DNA from 3 places in the Micromonospora sp. NPDC057141 genome. Region 2 is predicted to be linked to each of the others. Evidence: riboswitches for the same ligand, from Rfam matches in the RefSeq annotation. Region 2 holds a riboswitch; each other region holds the start of a gene.
The links. Region 2 has a riboswitch for cyclic di-AMP ahead of ACFT41_RS09735 (NlpC/P60 family protein). Riboswitches for the same ligand answer to the same signal wherever they lie in the genome.

Region 1: another riboswitch for cyclic di-AMP. It lies ahead of ACFT41_RS24105 (C39 family peptidase); the one in region 2 lies ahead of ACFT41_RS09735 (NlpC/P60 family protein).
Region 3: another riboswitch for cyclic di-AMP. It lies ahead of ACFT41_RS10300 (coiled-coil domain-containing protein); the one in region 2 lies ahead of ACFT41_RS09735 (NlpC/P60 family protein).

What each region holds. Positions count from the first base shown of each region.
Region 1 covers NZ_JBHUVA010000060.1:9,030-14,817, reverse strand. The annotation lists gene ACFT41_RS24125 (polysaccharide pyruvyl transferase family protein) at 1-1,067, opposite strand, end outside; gene ACFT41_RS24120 (acyltransferase family protein) at 1,266-2,423, shown strand; gene ACFT41_RS24115 (hypothetical protein) at 2,511-2,867, shown strand; gene ACFT41_RS24110 (hypothetical protein) at 3,029-3,802, shown strand; cyclic di-AMP (ydaO/yuaA leader) riboswitch at 4,204-4,346, shown strand; gene ACFT41_RS24105 (C39 family peptidase) at 4,579-5,439, shown strand; gene ACFT41_RS24100 (CDP-glycerol glycerophosphotransferase family protein) at 5,647-5,788, opposite strand, start outside.
Region 2 covers NZ_JBHUVA010000011.1:50,259-56,046, forward strand. The annotation lists gene ACFT41_RS09730 (NlpC/P60 family protein) at 1-908, shown strand, start outside; cyclic di-AMP (ydaO/yuaA leader) riboswitch at 1,121-1,261, shown strand; gene ACFT41_RS09735 (NlpC/P60 family protein) at 1,274-2,314, shown strand; gene dcd (dCTP deaminase) at 2,418-2,996, opposite strand; gene ACFT41_RS09745 (pyridoxamine 5'-phosphate oxidase family protein) at 3,098-3,691, shown strand; gene ACFT41_RS09750 (zinc metalloprotease) at 3,764-4,747, opposite strand; tRNA gene ACFT41_RS09755 (tRNA-Gly) at 4,991-5,064, shown strand; gene ACFT41_RS09760 (SAM-dependent methyltransferase) at 5,148-5,786, opposite strand.
Region 3 covers NZ_JBHUVA010000012.1:45,370-51,157, forward strand. The annotation lists gene ACFT41_RS10290 (HelD family protein) at 1-1,720, shown strand, start outside; gene ACFT41_RS10295 (cation diffusion facilitator family transporter) at 1,851-2,768, shown strand; cyclic di-AMP (ydaO/yuaA leader) riboswitch at 2,922-3,051, shown strand; gene ACFT41_RS10300 (coiled-coil domain-containing protein) at 3,056-4,129, shown strand; gene ACFT41_RS10305 (SRPBCC family protein) at 4,178-4,627, opposite strand; gene ACFT41_RS10310 (STAS domain-containing protein) at 4,704-5,066, opposite strand; gene ACFT41_RS10315 (hypothetical protein) at 5,408-5,554, shown strand; gene ACFT41_RS10320 (hypothetical protein) at 5,717-5,788, shown strand, end outside.

The DNA of each region.
Region 1 (5,788 bases), on a different contig from region 2:
GCCAGGAATGCCGTCATCGTCGCGTACCGCGCCTTGTGCCCGTCGTTGAGTGCGGTGTAGTCGGCCTCGTCGTAGAGCTCGATGGCGTCCACGTCCGGCGGGACGTCCTTCATCAGCCGGTGCGGGATGTCGAAGTACCGGGCCAGCTCCAGCGTCCGCGAGTCGTGCGCGAAGAGGTACCCCGGCGTCCCCGCCACCAGCGCGGTGATGGTGCCGTGGATGCGGGTGCCGAAGTTGAAGTCGAACCGGGACAGGTAGTCCATCCACGTCCACGGGTCGACGAACATCCGCACCTTGTCCTCGGTGAACAGCGGGTGGGAGGTGTGGACCGGGATGGCCGCCTTCTTGCCCCGGTCCTCCGGTGCGTCGCCGTAGATCAGGGTGCCCAGCGTCTTCAGGTCCTGCGGCAGGTAGCGCAGGTTCGGGTACCGCCGGTGGTGCGAGGAGATCACCTTCGCCATCGACTTCACGTACGGGGAGATGGTCAGCGCCACCCGGTCCTCGACGGTGAGCGTGCACTTGCGCTTGTCGACCCGCAGGCTGTCGCCGTGCAGGAACATCGACGGGCAGCCGATCACGTCGACGGCGGAGAAGCCCAGGGTCCGCAGGTACCCCTCGGTGATCTCGCCCCGCACCCCGATGGTGTGCGACCGGTCCAGCACGGCCGAGACGAACGCCTTCACCGCGTCGTCGATCGGCCGCAGGTACTCCCGGTCGCCGTCGACGTTGGTCTGCGCGCCGACCCCGAGCACCACCACCGGGATCTTCAGCCGCTCGATCAGTTGGGTCATGGCGACCAGCCGGTGGGCGTAGCTGCGCCGGAACGCGTTCGCCAGCGGCACCACGAACACGTCGTACCGCTCGTTGATCTCGTCGGCCTCGCGCGGGTTGACCCGGAACTCCGAGGAGGTGATCTCGGCCGTCGACGTCCGCAGCAGCTTGTGCGCCGCGTGACTGAACACGAGGTTGCCGGCGTTCTCACCGATCCAGTTACGCTCGAACGTCTCCTCCGGCGAGTAGACGTCGAACGGACCCTTCTTGGCCCGCAGCAGGATCCGCTGGTGCATCGGTGTTTCCCCCTCGTCGTGGCCGAGACCGCGATAGTAGGCCATCGCACACTCGCCGCCGCCGGGCGCGTCACGTGGCGGCCGACGGCGGGCGGCGCGTCCGGCCGCACCGGGTAGGGTGCCGGCGGGCGGCACCGAGCGGCCCGCCGCCACCCGGGCGGCGGCGCCGGGCCCGGGGCGTCCGCGAGGAGGAGAGCGGTGCTGGTGACCCCCGCCGGCGGGCGGACCGCCGGCATGCCCAGCGCCCCGACCGTCGTACGCCCCGACGCGCCCGCCCGCCCGGCCAGCCGGCTGCCCTCGCTGACCGGGCTGCGTTGGGTCGCCGCCCTGCTCGTCTTCGGCTACCACGTCGGCACCATGCGGATCGTCGGCCAGCCCGAGGCCAAGGCCGTCGTCGACTGGCTGTTCACGCTCGGCCTGTCCGGCGTCGAGTTCTTCTTCGTCCTCAGCGGTTTCGTGCTGGTCTGGTCGGCCCGCGACGGGGACCGCCGGCGCGACTTCCTGCGCCGCCGGCTCGCCAAGATCTATCCGAATCACCTGCTGATGTGGGCGGTGGTGCTGGCGACCGGGGTGTGGGTCTTCGCCGACCCGGTCAACGTCCGCGCCGCGCTGGAGAACCTGTTCCTGGTCCAGGCGTGGGACCCGACGCCCGGCTACTTCTACAGCGTCAACTCGGTGAGCTGGTCGCTCTCCTGCGAGTTGTTCTTCTACGTCTGCCTGCCGTTCGCGCTGCCGCTGGTGCGCCGGGCGCGGGTCGGGGTGCTGTGGGCGGTGGTGGTGGCGGTGCCGCTGCTGATCGTGGCGCTCTGGCCGGGGCAGCGGCTGGTGCCGCAGGAGAGCACCTGGTGGTTCACCCAGGTCTTCCCGGTCGTGCGTTCCCTGGAGTTCTGGATGGGGGTGGCCGCCGCCGAGCTGCTGCGCCGGGGGCGCTGGCGTGGCCCCGGGCTCACCGCCGCCAGCGCCGTCTTCGTCGTCACCTGGGTGGTCGCCGCCCAGTGGATCCGCGCCGAGCTGTGGGCGGCGCTGCTCGCGGCGGCGTACCTGCTGGTCATCGTGGCCGCCGCCGACGCGGACGTGCGCGGCGCGCGGACGCCCTGGCGGTCCCGGCCGATGGTCTGGCTCGGCGAGGTCTCCTTCGCCTTCTACCTGGTGCACGTCTTCGTCATGGTCACCGTCCTGCGGCTGGCCGACCGGCTCGGCACGGGGCTGCCCGGCTGGTGGGGCCCACTGGTGGCGGTCGGCTTCCTGCTGGTGAACCTCGGTCTGGCCGCGCTGCTGCACCGCTGGGTGGAGACGCCGCTGACCCGCCGGCTCGGGCCGCCGCGCCGGCCCCGCACCCCGGCCGCCGCACCCTGAGCGCCGCCGGCAGTGCGCCACGCCGTGTCGAGGAGTGACACGCCAGCCGACCGTGCGCGGCGCGAGCGGTGGCGGTAGCGTGGACATGTGCTTCCCGTCGCGCTGACCTGTCCCCTGTGGTGGGTCGCGCGCTGGACGGCGCGGATGCTGGCGAGCCTCGCTGTCGTGGTCGCGTTCTCCCTCGGTGCCGCGTCGCTGCCGCTCGGCACGATGGTTCCCGGTGGTGCCGATCCTGGCCCGGTCGTCGCGGCCACCGCCGCCACGAAATCCACCGTCGCCGCAGAGTCCACCGTCGCCGCGGATGCCGCCGTTGTGTTGCGGCCGGCCGACGCGCCACCGCCAGCCGGGGCCGGGCACCCGTCGGTTACCGCGCCGGCCCCGCAGCGGGTGCCGACCGGGCATACCCCCGCCGCCGCCGGCCCCCGCGCGCCGCCGGTCGCCTGAGCCACCCGGTCGCCTGAGCCACCCGGCGGGCCGCGCCCGCCACCACCGTCGCCGACGAGGTTTCACCGCCGCACCCGTCCGCCGGGCCCGGTACGCCGCACGCGTCCCGCCCGGCGGCGGTGCGGATCCCTTTCCGCCTCCACTCCTGTGAGGTGCCGACCATGGACATCGTTCTCTACCAGATCCTGACCGAGGTGCCGGTGGCCGCCGCCATCTGGTCCGTGCTGCTCGTGCTGGCGCTCACCGTGCTCACCGTGCTGGTCGCCCGCCCGGAGCGGGACCGCCCGCCCGCCACCGAGCCCCCGACCGGCCCCGCCGCGCCGCCCGCCCCGGAGGCCGCCGACCAGCGCCGGTACGCCGAGGAGGTGGCGGTGGCCGCCGCCGGGGCCGCGCAGAACGCCCGCCGCCGGCGGGCTGCGTGGACGGCCGTCCAGGACGCCGCCGAGCGGGCCTGGCAGGCGTACGACGAGGCGGAGACCGCCGCCCGGCGCTTCCGTGACGCTGGCGCCCTGCCGACGCCGCGCACCCCGCGCACGCCCGCCGAGTACGCGGCCCGGGAGCGCTGGCTGCACCATGCGGCCACGGCAGCCCACCTGCGGGGGGAGTTGTCCATCGGCCAGCTCTGCGACGTCTTCGCCCGCCGGGGCGGCTGGGACCCCCGGCTGCACCCGGTGGAACAGGAGGTCGTCCTGGCCCGGGCGGTCCGGGACGGCAGGCTGGCCCGCTACCGGGCCGCCGCCGAGCGCGAGCGGGCCGCGTGGGGCGACGCCGAACTGGCCGCCGAGGCCGCCCGGGCGCTGGCCGCCGAGGCGTACGCCGCCGCCGAACGTGTCCGACCCACGGAGGTGCCGGCCCCCCGCGCGGCGGCAGCCGGCCGCGCCGTCCCGGCCGCCCGCTGGCGCCCGGCCCGCTGGCGCCCGGCCCGGATCGGCTGAGCCTCCACCGCCCCGCCCCCCCCGCCCCCCGCCCGCCCCCGCCTCGCCCCGGTGATCAAGAAGTTTGCGTCATGATGGAGATCAACTCTGACGTTTTCCTCTTGATCACCGGGGCGGGGGTGTGGTCGGCCGTGAGCCGGGTCACGACCGTCGGGAATCGGGCAACCGGTCCAGACGGTCCGATCGGCTGTCGCAATTCACCGACGATCGTGACCGGTTGTCCCGTTACGGTCCGCTGACGTCGTCTGAGCCGAGCCTCCCATTGAGACACGTCAGCTCCGAATGGCCCGTAAACGAGTTCGCACTGGGGCGTTTAAGCAGGTGGCGAGGGGTTGGCAGGGCTGCGGTCGGCCAGTAGTGTCGGCCCGTCCGGTGCGGTACCCGATCGCAAGAGGCGACGCCGCGCCGACCCGCTCAATCGTGATCATCACGAACCGGGGACCCATTGCACGTCCGGGGTGAATCTGCGGGCCACGGCCTGCGGTAGGGCGATCTTCCCGCCCGAATCCGTCAGCTAACCCGGTAGGCGGTGTCGGAAGGAGTTCCATCCTCGTGCAGCACGACCCCACCCCCCGGGTTGTTCCTCCACCACGGAGCCCGGTGCCCGCGTCCGCCGCCGCCGAACAGGCGCACTGACCGTCGCACCCTTGCGTACGCCCGCCTGAGTGGGCGCCCCCAGAAAGCGGACCCCACCGGCCGCGGACCTGCTCCGCGCCGCCGTGCGCCGCCGTGCGCCCGGATGCCTCCGCTTCCGCCCCCGTCCCGTGGAGGAACACATGAACGATCAACTCAAGCGGCACCTGCGGCGACTCGCCACGGAACGTCCGTACCAGGTCGTCGCCGGCTCCGCTGCGGCGCTCCTGCTGGCCTCCGGCACCGGCGCGCTGCTCGCCGCCGCCGACGCCCCCGCCCCGCAGCGGACCACCAGCGCCGCCGTCGCCGAGGTCGTGCCCCGCCTCGATGGCGCGGCCAGCCGCGGCCAGGCACGGATCGCCGTGCCGCCCTCTGCCGGTGCACCAACCAGCGCCTCGCCGTCGCCGAGCGCCACCTCGGCCGCCCCGAACCCCGACCTGACCGCCACGGCGACGCCGAAGAAGACCACGGCGAAGCCGGCGGCCCCGAAGCCGCCGTCGGCCAAGGTCCTCGACTACGACTACGAGGCACAGACCACCTACTACTACTGTGGCCCGGCGGCGGTGCGCAACGCGCTCTCCGCCACCGGCGTCGAGGGCACCCAGGACGACCTAGCCGCCCGCCTCGGCACCACCGAGATGGGCACCAACTCGGCCTACGACACCACCCGGGTGCTCAACGACATGGTCAAGGGCGACCCGTACCGGACCCGGCTGATCCCCGGCGGCGCCGCCACCCCGGCGGAGACGGACCAGCTCCAGGCCGACGTCGTGAAGGCGATCAGCGCCGGGCGCGGCGTCGTGGTGAACATCGCCGGCGACGCCACCGACGTCGACGGCGGCTGGCACTCCTTTCCCGGCGGCCACTACATCGCCGTCGTCGGCTACCGCGACTCCGGGCGCGCCGTGCGCATCGCCGACTCGGCGGACCCGGCCGTCCCGGCGTACTGGATCAGCACCGCCGCGCTGGCCCACTGGGCCGCGACCCGCGGTTACTCGGCCTGACACCACCCTCCCCCACCGGCCCCGGCTCTCCCGAGAGAGCCGGGGCCGGTCCCGGCTCGCGGTCCGGTGAGACCGCAGGCGGATCACTCCCGGATGGCGGACGGCGTGCTGGCTCTGGGGTTACGGGCGCCCGCCTGCCCTGCTCCGGCGCGGAGTTCCCCGTGTTCGCCCGCCGGCACAACCTGCTGTGGCCGACGGGCGGGACGCTCAGGCGGTGGGGGAGTGGGCCACGGCGTCGGCGGCGCGCGGGGCCGGCGGGTGCCAGCCCGGCTCCAGCTCCCGGCGGGCCGCCGCCAGGAACGCCTCGGCGTACGACTCGGCCGGGAAGTCGCCCAGGTAGTGGGCCCGG
Region 2 (5,788 bases):
TCGCCGTCGGCGCCGGGACACTGACCGCGCCCGCGTACGCCGAGCCCTCGGTCGACGAGATCGAGGCGCAGATCGACAAGCAGTGGGAGCAGCTCGAACCCACCATCGAGCAGTACAACAAGGTGTCTGTGCAGCTGAAGGCGAACCGGGAGAAGGCGAAGGCGCTGGAGAAGAAGATCCAGCCGCTGGCGCTCGAAACCGAGCTGGCCATGAACCGCGTCGGCGATCTCGCCTCCCGCTACTACATCTCCGGCCCGTCGCAGGACATCGGCGCGCTGCTGGTCAGCACCAAGCCGGGCACCCTCGCCGAGCAGCTGACCATCCTGGACCGGCTGGCCGCGCAGGAGCGCAAGCAGGTCGAGGGCGTGCTCGCCATCCGGGCGAAGTACGACACCGAGAAGCAGAAGCTCGACACGCTCATCGCCACCCAGGAGAAGCAGACCAAGGAGCTGGCGGAGAAGAAGAAGCAGATCAACGCCGAGATCAAGCGGCTCCAGGCGTCGATGCCGAAGACGGTGGTGTCCGTCCAGGGGTGCCCGACCATCACCGGCGTGATCAATTCGGATGCCCGCACCGCCATCAAGACCGCCTGTGCGCAGGTCGGCGACCCGTACGTCTTCAACACCGCAGGGCCGGACACGTTCGACTGCTCCGGCCTGACCCAGTACGCCTACAAGGCGGCTGGAATCTACCTGGCCCACTTCACCGGCGACCAGTGGAAGAAGGGCACTCTGGTGTCGCGTTCCGAGGCTCGCCCCGGTGACCTGGTGTTCTTCTTCGCGGACGTGCATCACGTCGGCCTCTACCTCGGCAACGGCATGATGGTGCACGCGCCCCGCGCCGGCAAGCCGGTCAACGTGAGCAGCATCAACACCATGCCGATCGCCGGCTTCCGCCGAATCACCTGATCGCCCGGCGCGGCCCCCGCGAAGGCCGCGCCCGCAGCACCACCCGAGAGCCCTCGGTCCTCCGACCGGGGGCTCTCGGCGTGCGGTGGACATCGAAGCCGGCGACGGGTCTGTACGGTGCGTCACGGCCCGGTGGGTTGCGGATCGACGACGATCGTCTCTACTCTGGCCAATTGTCGGCCGGTAGCTGCACCGCCCAGCCGGGCGGTGACGGTGCGACACCGCCGAGTCGCCTCCGGGCGAGCCGGGGACCCAGGTACGCCGGGGTGAATCCGCAGCGGTGCTGCGGTAGGGCGCTCTCCCTTCCCGCCCGAACCCGTCAGCTAACCCGGTAGGCGGTAACGGAAGAAGGAGAACGGAGCCCGGTGGCACACCATGCCCCGCGGCGCCCGTCACGCCGGTCGGCCGACGCCGACCGCCTGCCGGCCGCGCCGCGCACCCGCTGGTCACGCTGCACCACCGCCCTCGCCGCCCTGGTCGGCGTCGCCGTCGTCCTGACCGGCGCACCGACCGTGGCCCACGCCGACCCCTCGGTCGCCGAGATCGAGCGGCAGATCGACGAGGACTGGAACAAGCTCGAACCGCTCATCGAGCGGCACAACGCCACCCGCCAGGACCTGGCCGCCAAGCGTAAGCAGGCCGACGCGCTCGCCGCGCGGATCGGGCCGCTCCAGCGCCAGGTGGACGAGGCGCTGGAGAAGGTCGGCGGCCTCGCCGCCGAGGCGTACAAGGGCGACAACCTCTCGGTGGTCAACGCCCTGCTGGGCAGCCGCACGCCCAGCCAGATGATGGGGCAGCTGGAACTGCTCGACCGGTTCGCCCAGCGCCAGCAGCACGATGTCCAGGCGGTCGTCGACCTCCGCGACGAGCTGGCCGCGAAGAAGCAGCCCCTCGACGAGATGGTCACCCAGCTCGCCCGCACCGAGGCCCAGCTCGCCGCTAGGAAGAAGCAGATCAACACCGAGATCGACCGCCTGCAGAAGCTGCGGCTGAAGGTGTACGGCAACGGCGGCGGCGGCCCGCTGCGGCCCGCCCCCTGCCCGGCGAGCTATCCGGGCGGCGGCGCGGGGACGGCGGTGAAGTTCGCCTGCGCCCAGATCGGCAAGCCCTACGTCTGGGGCGCCGAGGGCCCGAACTCGTACGACTGCTCGGGGCTGATGCTGGCCGCCTGGGCGAAGGCCGGGGTCTCGCTGCCGCACAACGCAGCCCGGCAGCGGTCGGTGACCGCCAAGGTCAGCCGCGCCGACCTGCGCCCCGGCGATCTGGTCTTCTACTATGCCGACCTGCACCACGTCGGCATGTACGTGGGCGGGGGCTGGGTGGTGCACGCCTCCCGGGCCGGTGTCCCGGTGAAGATGAAGCGCCTCGACGACGGCCCGATCCACAGCTTCGGCCGCCCCGCCTGAGGTGCAAGGAAGGGCCCCTTCTTAACGCATACGGTCGAGAAGGGGCCCCTTCTCACACCCGGAGGGGTCGACGGCGACGTCGCGTAGGGCAGGCAGGGCTGCGTCAGCGGGTCGGCCAGGTGCGCCAGCTCTGCCAGGAGCGGCTCGGGGTCGGGCCGCGCTGGCCCTGGTAGCGCGAGCCGTAGACCGCCGAACCGTACGGGTGCTCGGCCGGTGACGACAGCCGGAAGATGCACAGCTGGCCGATCTTCATGCCCGGCCAGAGCGTGATCGGCAGGTTCGCCACGTTGGACAGCTCCAGCGTGACGTGCCCCGAGAAGCCCGGGTCGATGAAGCCGGCCGTGGAGTGGGTGAGCAGCCCCAGCCGGCCCAGCGAGCTCTTGCCCTCCAGCCGGCCCGCGAGCTGGTCGCCGAGGGAGATCACCTCCAGCGTGGAGGCGAGCACGAACTCACCCGGGTGCAGCACGAACGGCTCGCCGTCGGGCACCTCGATCATGGAGGTCAGGTCGTCCTGCTGCATCGACGGGTCGATGTGCGTGTAGAGGTGGTTGTTGAAGACCCGGAAGAGCTGGTCGAGGCGTACGTCGATGCTCGACGGCTGCACCAGGGTCGGCTCGAACGGCTCCAGCGCGAGTGTGCCGGCCTTCAGCTCGGCGACGAGGTCGCGGTCGGAGAGCAGCATCGCAACACCATAGCGAGGCTGGTCGGCGAGCCGGCGATCGGTACGCCCCGGCCAGCGCGTCGCGCTTCGCGTGTCGTACAGGTGTTCGATAGGATGCTGGCATGGCTTCCTGGTCCGAATTCGCCGCTGACGAGCCACGACTCGCCGACGGGATCCGTCACCTCATGCAGCAGTACGGGCCGGGCTTCGGCTACCTGGCCACCGTCCGCGCCGACGGTGGGCCCCGGGTGCACCCGGTCTCCCCGGTGATCACCGACGAGGGGCTCTTCTGCTTCGTCGTCGACTCGCCGAAGCGGCGCGACCTCGAACGCGACGGCCGTTACGCGCTGCATTCCTTCCCGCCGGAGGACAGCGACGACGAGGCATACGTGGCCGGGCACGCCAGGCCCGTGACCGACCAGGCCCGGGTGGCCCGGCTCGCCGAGATCGGGCGGGCCGCGCCGCAGGTCGACTGGCGGCTCTTCGAGTTCACCGTCGACGTGGCGATGCTGGCCCGGCGTGGTGACGCCGGCACCGTCCGCCCCGGAGAGGCGACCGACCGGCCGGCCGTGCAGGTCTGGCTCGACCCTGGGGCGGCCGGTGCCGCGAGCACCGCGCCCGACGCCGCGAGCACCGCCTCGGGCGGCGGCGCTGTGGGCGTACCAGATCGGCGGTCGGCCCTCGGCGGGCGCGGCGCCCATCGTGCGGCGGCCTGACCCCCACAGACGCCGGTGCCGGCCCCGTCGGGAGACGGAGCCGGCACCGGGATGATCAGCGACAGCGGTACGTCAGGCCGCGCGGTACGCGTTCCACGCGGTCAGCATCCGATCCGCCTGGCCGGCGGTGAACTGGTACATGCACGAGTCGTACGTGTAGTCCATGAAGTTGGTGATCGGGTCGAGGCCGGTCGCGGTGCAGGTGTCCCGCCCGGTCGGGCACTGGAAGGCCGCCTCGGCCTCCGCCGGCGTGTCGCTCACGCCGTCGCCGGAGCCGCGGCAGCCGCCCTGGAAGGTGTGGTAGAGGTTCAGCCAGTGGCCGATCTCGTGGGTGCCGGTGTCGCCCTGGTTGTAGTTGGTGGCGGTGCCGCCCGGCAGCGACTCGCTCAGCACGACGACGCCGTCCATGCTGTCCAGCCGGCGCTTCGGGAAGGTGGCCCAGCCGAGCAGGTCGTCGCTCAACTCGCCGAGGTAGATGTTCAGCGTGTTCTTGCCGCCCTCGCGCAGCGAGGTCTTCATCGAACGCTCGGCCGAGGAGCCCGACACGATCGGGTACCACGCCGGGTTGGTGACCCGGTTGATCTTCTGGAGCTGGAAGCTGAAGGCGGTGGCCGCGCCGCCGGTGGCGCCGCTGTAGGCCTGGTTCAGCACGCTGATCTGCGAGTTGATCATCGAGTCCGGGATGTTGCCGCCAGCGCGGGTGCCGTCCTCCTGGATGACGTGCACGATGACCGGCACGGTCACGGTGGCGAGCGCGGCGGCGCCAGCCCCGACCCGGAAGTTGGCCCGTTCGCGCAGGGCGGCGGCGAGGTCGGCCTCCCGCTCGCGGGTCTCCTTGGCGGTCAGTTCGTTCGGCTCGTGCTTGGCCTGCGCGCCGGCCTTCACCCGGGCGTCCGAGTGGACGTCGGCCGGCTCGACGCACGCCTCCGTCGGGGCGGCGGAGAAGGCCGAAGCGGCCGGGACGACACCCACGGCGGCGGTGCTGAGCAGCAGCGCGAGGGTCGTCGACGCGACGCCGGCAGTACGCCGGGTCAGCAGGTTGGGACGGAGTCCCATGGGCCCACCTCTTTCTGGCGGCGCGGCAGGGGGTGTGTCGCGCCGTGGCTTGAACGTGCGGGAGACGTTACAACCGATCGAGGGATTTGAGAATGGGCATATGTTGCGGCCTTGAAAATCCTACGCACCGTCGATGGCCTGCGGATCATGGTCGGCCGGGCGTGGTGGCGTGCGGGAGGGTGGGGCGCGTGAGGGGGTGCCTGGGTGCACGCGGCGACGGTGTCGGGTACAGTGGGTCCGCCTGCGGGTGTAGTTCAATGGCAGAACATCAGCTTCCCAAGCTGACAGTGCGGGTTCGATTCCCGTCACCCGCTCCACGCACGAAGGCCCTGGTCAGGACGCAAGTCCCGAGCCGGGGCCTTCGAGATTCCACGGCTCGTGATCCCCTCCATGGCGACGGCTACCGGACGAAGGTGAACAGCACCCCGGACGTGTCCAGTGGCCGGGGCGTGCCGGTGAACCGGTGCACGCCAACCGAGAAGAGCACGCCGTCCGGCGCGTGGAACGAGCGCTCGGCGAAACCGGCGTCCCGCAGCCAGCCGCGCAGTGCCGGGGTCAGGTCGGGAGCGCGCCGGGTCCGCGTCCAGATCACCGTGGCGTCGGCCGCGCACAACTGCGGCAGGGCGGCCACGGTCCGGCGTACGTCGTGGTCGTCGATGTTGCCGAAGACGCCCGCCATCAGCACGAGGTCGGCCGGCACCGCCTGTGCGTACGACGAGAGCCGGCCCGCGTCCGCCTGCCGGACGGTGGCGTTCGCGAGGCCGGCCCGGGCGGCGGTGATCCGGGCGGCGGTGACGTTGCCCGGGTCGTTCTCCAGCAGCGTGGCGCGGACGCGGGCCGCGTCGGCCCGACCAGCCAGTGCTCCGACGAGGTCGTGCCCCTGGCCCGTGCAGGCGCTGACGACCGTCAGCGGCTCGCCGGGGCGCTCGTCCAGCCACGCGGTGATCGCTCCCCGCACCAGCCGCAGCCGGCGGGACAGCTGGGAGTCCTCGTCGGCGTAGGGCTCGTGCCACGCCCGCCAGTCCGTCCCGGTCGTCATGC
Region 3 (5,788 bases), on a different contig from region 2:
CTCGTCGGCGGAGCGGGTGACCCGGATCGAGGACGACCTGCTGGACCCGGCGGCGGCACCGCCGGACATGGCGGTGGTGGGCGACGGCGGGCTGCTGGCCACCCTGTCCCGGGCCACGGGCCGGGGGATGCGGGACATCGTGGCCACGATCCAGCGGGAGCAGGACGAGGCGATCCGCTCCCCCGCCTCCGGGGTCACGATCGTCTCCGGCGGCCCGGGCACGGGCAAGACGGCGGTGGCGCTGCACCGGGCGGCGTTCCTGCTCTATTCCGACCGCAGCCGCTACGCCGGGGGCGGCATCCTGGTGGTCGGCCCGTCGGCGGTGTTCGTGGAATACATCGCCTCGGTGCTGCCGTCGCTGGGCGAGGAGGCGGCGACGCTGCACTCGCTCGGGTCGCTGTTCCCGGGGATGGGCGCGACGCGCACCGACCCGCCGGAGGTGGCGGCGGTGAAGGGGTCGCTGCGGATGCGCCGGGTGCTGGAGCGCGCGGTGCGGGACGCGGTGCCGGGCGGGCCGGGCGAGCTGCGGCTGCTCTACCGGGGTGAGCTGCTGCGGCTGGACCGCCGGGAGCTCGACGGCATCCGGGACCGGGCGCTGGGCCGGGGGGCCCGCCGCAACGAGTCACGCCGGGCGGGCTTCGACGGGGTGTTCGCGGCGCTGTGGGCGCAGGCCCGCCGGCTGGGCATCGGCCGGCTGCCGGAGCAGCGCGCGTTCGAGGACGAGATCGCCGAGCGGCCCGAGTTCCGCGAGTTCCTCAAGGCGTGGTGGCCGCGGCTGCACCCCCGGCACGTGCTGGGCTGGCTGGCCCGCCCGGATCGGCTGCGCCGGTACGCCGCCGGGGTCCTGTCCCGGGCGGAGGTCGGCCTGCTCGTCGAGGCGTACCGGACGCTGGACGCCGAGGGGCTGACGATCGCCGACGTCGCCCTGCTCGACGAGTTGGACGCGCTGCTGGGCAAGCCGGTGCAGCCGAAGCGTGCGAAGCGGGACCCGTTCCGGCTCGCCGGAGGCGTACGTGAGCTGAGCACGCACGCCGACCGGCAGCGGGCGGCGCGGGAGGCGGCCCGGGAGCGGCCGGAGGACTACCGCGACTTCGCGCACGTGGTGGTCGACGAGGCGCAGGACGTCTCGCCGATGCAGTGGCGGATGGTCGGCCGGCGCGGCCGGCTGGCGTCCTGGACGGTGGTGGGCGACCCGGCGCAGACCGCGTGGACGGGGGATCCGCAGGAGCTGACCCGGGCCCGGGACGCGGCGCTGGGCCGGCGGCGGCGGCACCAGTTCGAGCTGACCACCAACTACCGCAACTCGGCGGAGATCTTCGCGGTGGCGGCGGCGGAGATCCGCCGGCTCTACCCGGACCTGACGCTGCCCCGCGCGGTGCGGTCCACCGGCGTGGCCCCGGTCGAGCTGACCGTTCCGGCGGCCGGGCTGGAGGCGGCGACCGTCGCGGCGGTCGGCGACCTGCTCGGCGAGGTGGAGGGCACGGTCGGGGTGATCACGCCGGTGCCGCGCCGCGACGAGGTGGCTGGCTGGCTGGCCGGCCGGGCCGCGCCGCGCCTGCAGGTGGTGACCAGCCTCCAGGCCAAGGGCATGGAGTACGACGGGGTGGTGCTGGTCGCCCCGGGCGAGATCCGGGCGGACCCGGGCTCGGGCGTGCGGACGCTGTACGTGGCGCTGTCGCGGGCGACCCAGCGCCTCGTCACGCTCGACCCGACGGGCTGATCACGCTCGACCCGACGGCTGATCCGGCCCCGGCCGTTCACCGGCCGGACCGCCGCCGATCACTTGCATACATTGCGATGTGAACATAGATTTGGCCGGGGGGTTGGGATCACGGACGGAGGGTGTGGGCGTGGGCGCAGGTCATGACCACCACCACGGGGTGGCGGCAAACGCCTCCGACCGCCATTCGGGGCGGCTCTGGGCGGCGTTCGCGCTGCTCGCCGTGCTGATGATCGTCGAGGCGGTGACCGCGCTCGGCACCGGCTCGCTGGCGCTGCTCTCCGACGCCGGGCACATGTTCACCGACGTGCTCGGCATCGGCATGGCGCTCGCCGCGATCACCGCCACCCGCCGGGCCACCGCCGACCCGCAGCGCACGTTCGGGCTCTACCGGTTGGAGGTGCTCGCCGCGCTCGGCAACGCCCTGCTGCTCAGCGGCGTCGCCGTCTACGTCCTCGTCGAGGCCGTCCGCCGCTTCGGCGACCCGCCCGAGGTGACCACCGGCCCGATGCTCGCGGTGGCGGTGCTGGGCCTGCTCGCCAACGTCGCCGCGTTCGCCCTGCTGCGCAGCGGGGCGAAGGAGAGCCTCAACCTGCGCGGGGCGTACCTGGAGGTGCTGGGCGACCTGCTCGGGTCGGTCGGGGTGATCGGGGCGGCGGCGCTGATCATGGTCACCGGCTGGTGGTGGGCGGACCCGGCGGTGGCCGTCGCGATCGGCGTGTTCATCCTGCCCCGCACCTGGCGGCTCGGTCGGGCCGCGGTGCGCATCCTGGTCCAGGCCGCGCCGGAGCACCTCCAGGTGACCGCCGTGCACGACCGGCTGGCCGCCGTGCCCGGCGTGGTCGAGGTGCACGACCTGCACGTCTGGACGCTGACCTCCGGCATGGAGGTCGCCTCGGCCCACCTGACCATGGCGCCCGGCGCGGAGGTCGGCGCGGTGCTGACCGCCGCCCGCACCGCCCTGCACGAGGACTTCCACATCGAGCACGCCACGTTGCAGGTCGAGCCGGGGGCGGCCCGCGACGGCTGCGGGCCGGCCGGCTGGTGAGACCGACGCCCATCAATTTTCGTGACTTATACGGTCGAATGCCGGACTTGACGGGATTTATCCGCGTACCCTCCGTCACGGAAGCAGCGCTGGTCCCACAGGCACCGGTAGGCTCGGTCCCGGCCTCCGCCGGGCGGCGCCCTCCGGCGCCTGTGGTGGCCGCCGCCTAATCGCCTACGGGCGAGCCGGGGAACCATGTTCGTGGGGTGCATCCGCTCCAGCGGTAGGGATCGTCCGTCCCGAACCCGTCAGCTAACCCGGTCGGCGGCTGATGGAAGGACATGCATATGCCAGTAGTGGCACCTGTAGGAAGGATCGCCGCCCGGGTCGCGGCGGCGCTGGTGCTGACGCTCGCCGTCGGCCTCGGGGCCGCGCCCGTGACGCCGGCCGGGGCCGCGCCGCCCGTCGGCCTGCTCGCCGCGCCGGGCGACGACGAGGAGGGCGGCACCCCCGCCCTGCGCGCCCAGCTCGAAGCGGCCAGCAAGGGCTACCTGGAGGCCAAGACCGCCCTCGACCGCTCGGTGAAGCGGCAGCAGAAGCTCGGCGGCCAGCTCAAGACGGTCGAGGCCGAGCTGGTCACGCGGGGCGCGAAGGTCGGCGAGATCGCCGGTGTGGCGTACAAGAAGGGTCGGCTCACCGCCGCCTCACTGCTGCTCGACAGCAGCTCCCCCGAGGGATTCCTGGACCGGGCCGCCGCGCTCGACGCGGTCGCCGCCAACGAGGACCGGGCGCTGCGCGCGCTGCTGACCACCCGGGACGAGGCGACGAAGACCCGACAGGGGATCGACGGCGAGATCCGCGAGCAGCGCAAGCAGGTCACGCTGATGGGCAAGCGCAAGGAACAGGCCGAACGGGCGCTCACCGTGGCCAACAACAAGGCCAGCAGCAACAGCGGCGGCGGGTCCAGCCCGGGCGGCAGCTCCAGCGCCAACGCCACCCCCGCGAAGCGCAACTCCGACGGCTCCTGGCCGGCGGAGTCGTGCAGCGTCAACGACCCCACCCCGGCCAACGGCTGCATCACCCCGCGCACCCTGCACGCGCTCAACCAGGCCAAGGCCGCCGGCTTCACCCGGTACGTCTCCTGCTACCGCCCCGGTGGCTCCGGCGAGCACCCGAAGGGCCGGGCCTGCGACTTCGCCGCGCAGAAGGGCGGCTTCGGCGGCGTGGCCACCGGCGGGGACCGCACCTACGGCAACAACCTGGCGGCGTACTACGTGCGCAACGCCGACCGGCTCGCCGTGCTGTACGTGATCTGGTTCAAGCAGATCTGGCTGCCCAGCAGCGGCTGGAAGGCGTACAGCGGCGGAAACGGGGACCCGTCCAGCGACCACACCAACCACGTGCACCTGTCGGTGATCTGACCGCGCCCGCCTCGGCGGCCCTCCCCCGTGGGCCGGGTCGCCGGGGCGCTACGCCGCCCGGCCCAGCACCTCGCCCAGCCGGCGGGCCAGCCCGAGGTGCGCCGAGCGGGCCTGCCGGAAGGCGTACGCGAACAGCAGCGTCGGGGCGGCCAGGGTGATCTCCACGTCGACGCGGACGAGGCCGCCCGGCTCGTCGCGCAGCCGGGTGTGGTTACGCACCGTCGTGGCCGGCCGCTGCCGGGCCAGCGTGACGATCTCGTCGTCGGTCACCACCAGCACGTCCGCCTGATACGTCACGCCGAAGCGCAGCGGCCCGGCGGCGAGCTGATCGGTTATCGCATAACTGGCCAGGGCACCCGGCCGGGGCGGCAACCGGCGCACCCGCGTGATCAACGGATGCAGCTCGGTCTGCCGGGCGGGGTCACTGAGCAGCGCCACTGCCTCGGCCCGCGGGCAGCAGGCCTGGACCGAGTATTGGAAGCTGTCGCGCCGGGGCATCCGTCGATCGTCCCCCACCCGAGGGCGTGGAGGAAGAGCCGGGCCCCGGCGCGTGAACCACCGCCGGCGACCCCGGTCAGGCGCCCGGCAGCACCTCGGGGGTGGCCGTGCCGGCGTAGTAGGGCTCGGGGGCACCGAAGAGGCCGAGCAGGCCGGTCACCCACAGTTGCCGGTGCACGAACCGGCTCGGCTCGGTGACGACCAGCTTCACGCCGCTGACCTCGGCGGTCTGGAAGCCGGCCACCATCGCGCTGATGCCGACCGAGTCGATGAAGGTGATGAGGCGCATGTTCAGCTCGATGCGGGCGGGACGCCCCTTGGTGAGCACCTCCGCGACGGCTTCGCGCACCTCGTACGCGGTGTCGACGTCGATCTCGCCACGCGGGGCGATCTCGATGACACCACCGGAAAGAACCGACTTCACGATCGACAGGCTCACGCGAGCACCTCCACTCGCCCATTCACGGGCGCCTCATCAGTACGCGGGCCGCGACCGAGAGTATTCCTCCGACGGCCTCGGTCGCCACCCCTCGGGATGAGCAATTCGTGGATCAGGGCAAAACACGTTGCCCTTATCCGGACTTTTCAGATCCTGTTAGCCACACGACCGGCCCGGGGCCGATGTCGCCGACCCAGGGTAGCGGTCCCCTCCGACCTTCGCGCGCACCCCGCGCCCCGGGCGTGTGGTCCACCCGGCCGTCACCGGCGGGACCCGCCGCCGTTGCCCGCCCCGCCTAACATCGGCGGCGTCCACACCCGCACCACGGAAGGAACCACCAAATGATCCGGAGACTGGCCGGCCTGGCCGGCGTCGGCGCGCTGCTCGCACTCATGTTGGCCTGCGGCTTCGGCGGCGGCGGGGACGACGACGATGACGACGACGGCGACGACTTCGCCCGGGGCGCGGCGGTGGTGTCCGTACGCTGAAGGCACAGCCGGCACGCCGGGGTTTGCGGCGGCGTCGGGTGGGGCACTGCCCCGGTGGGCGGACCACGCCGGCGGGGGCGACCCACCGGCGGGCGACCGCCCACCGGTCCCACGCCGCAGTCCGAAGTGGCCGCAAGCTTCGGCACCCGAGGAGGTAGCACGATGTTCGGAACCAACCTGCTGGAGCGCCGCAGCAAGCCCGAGCGGATCGCGGACCAGGCGTGGCAGCATCTG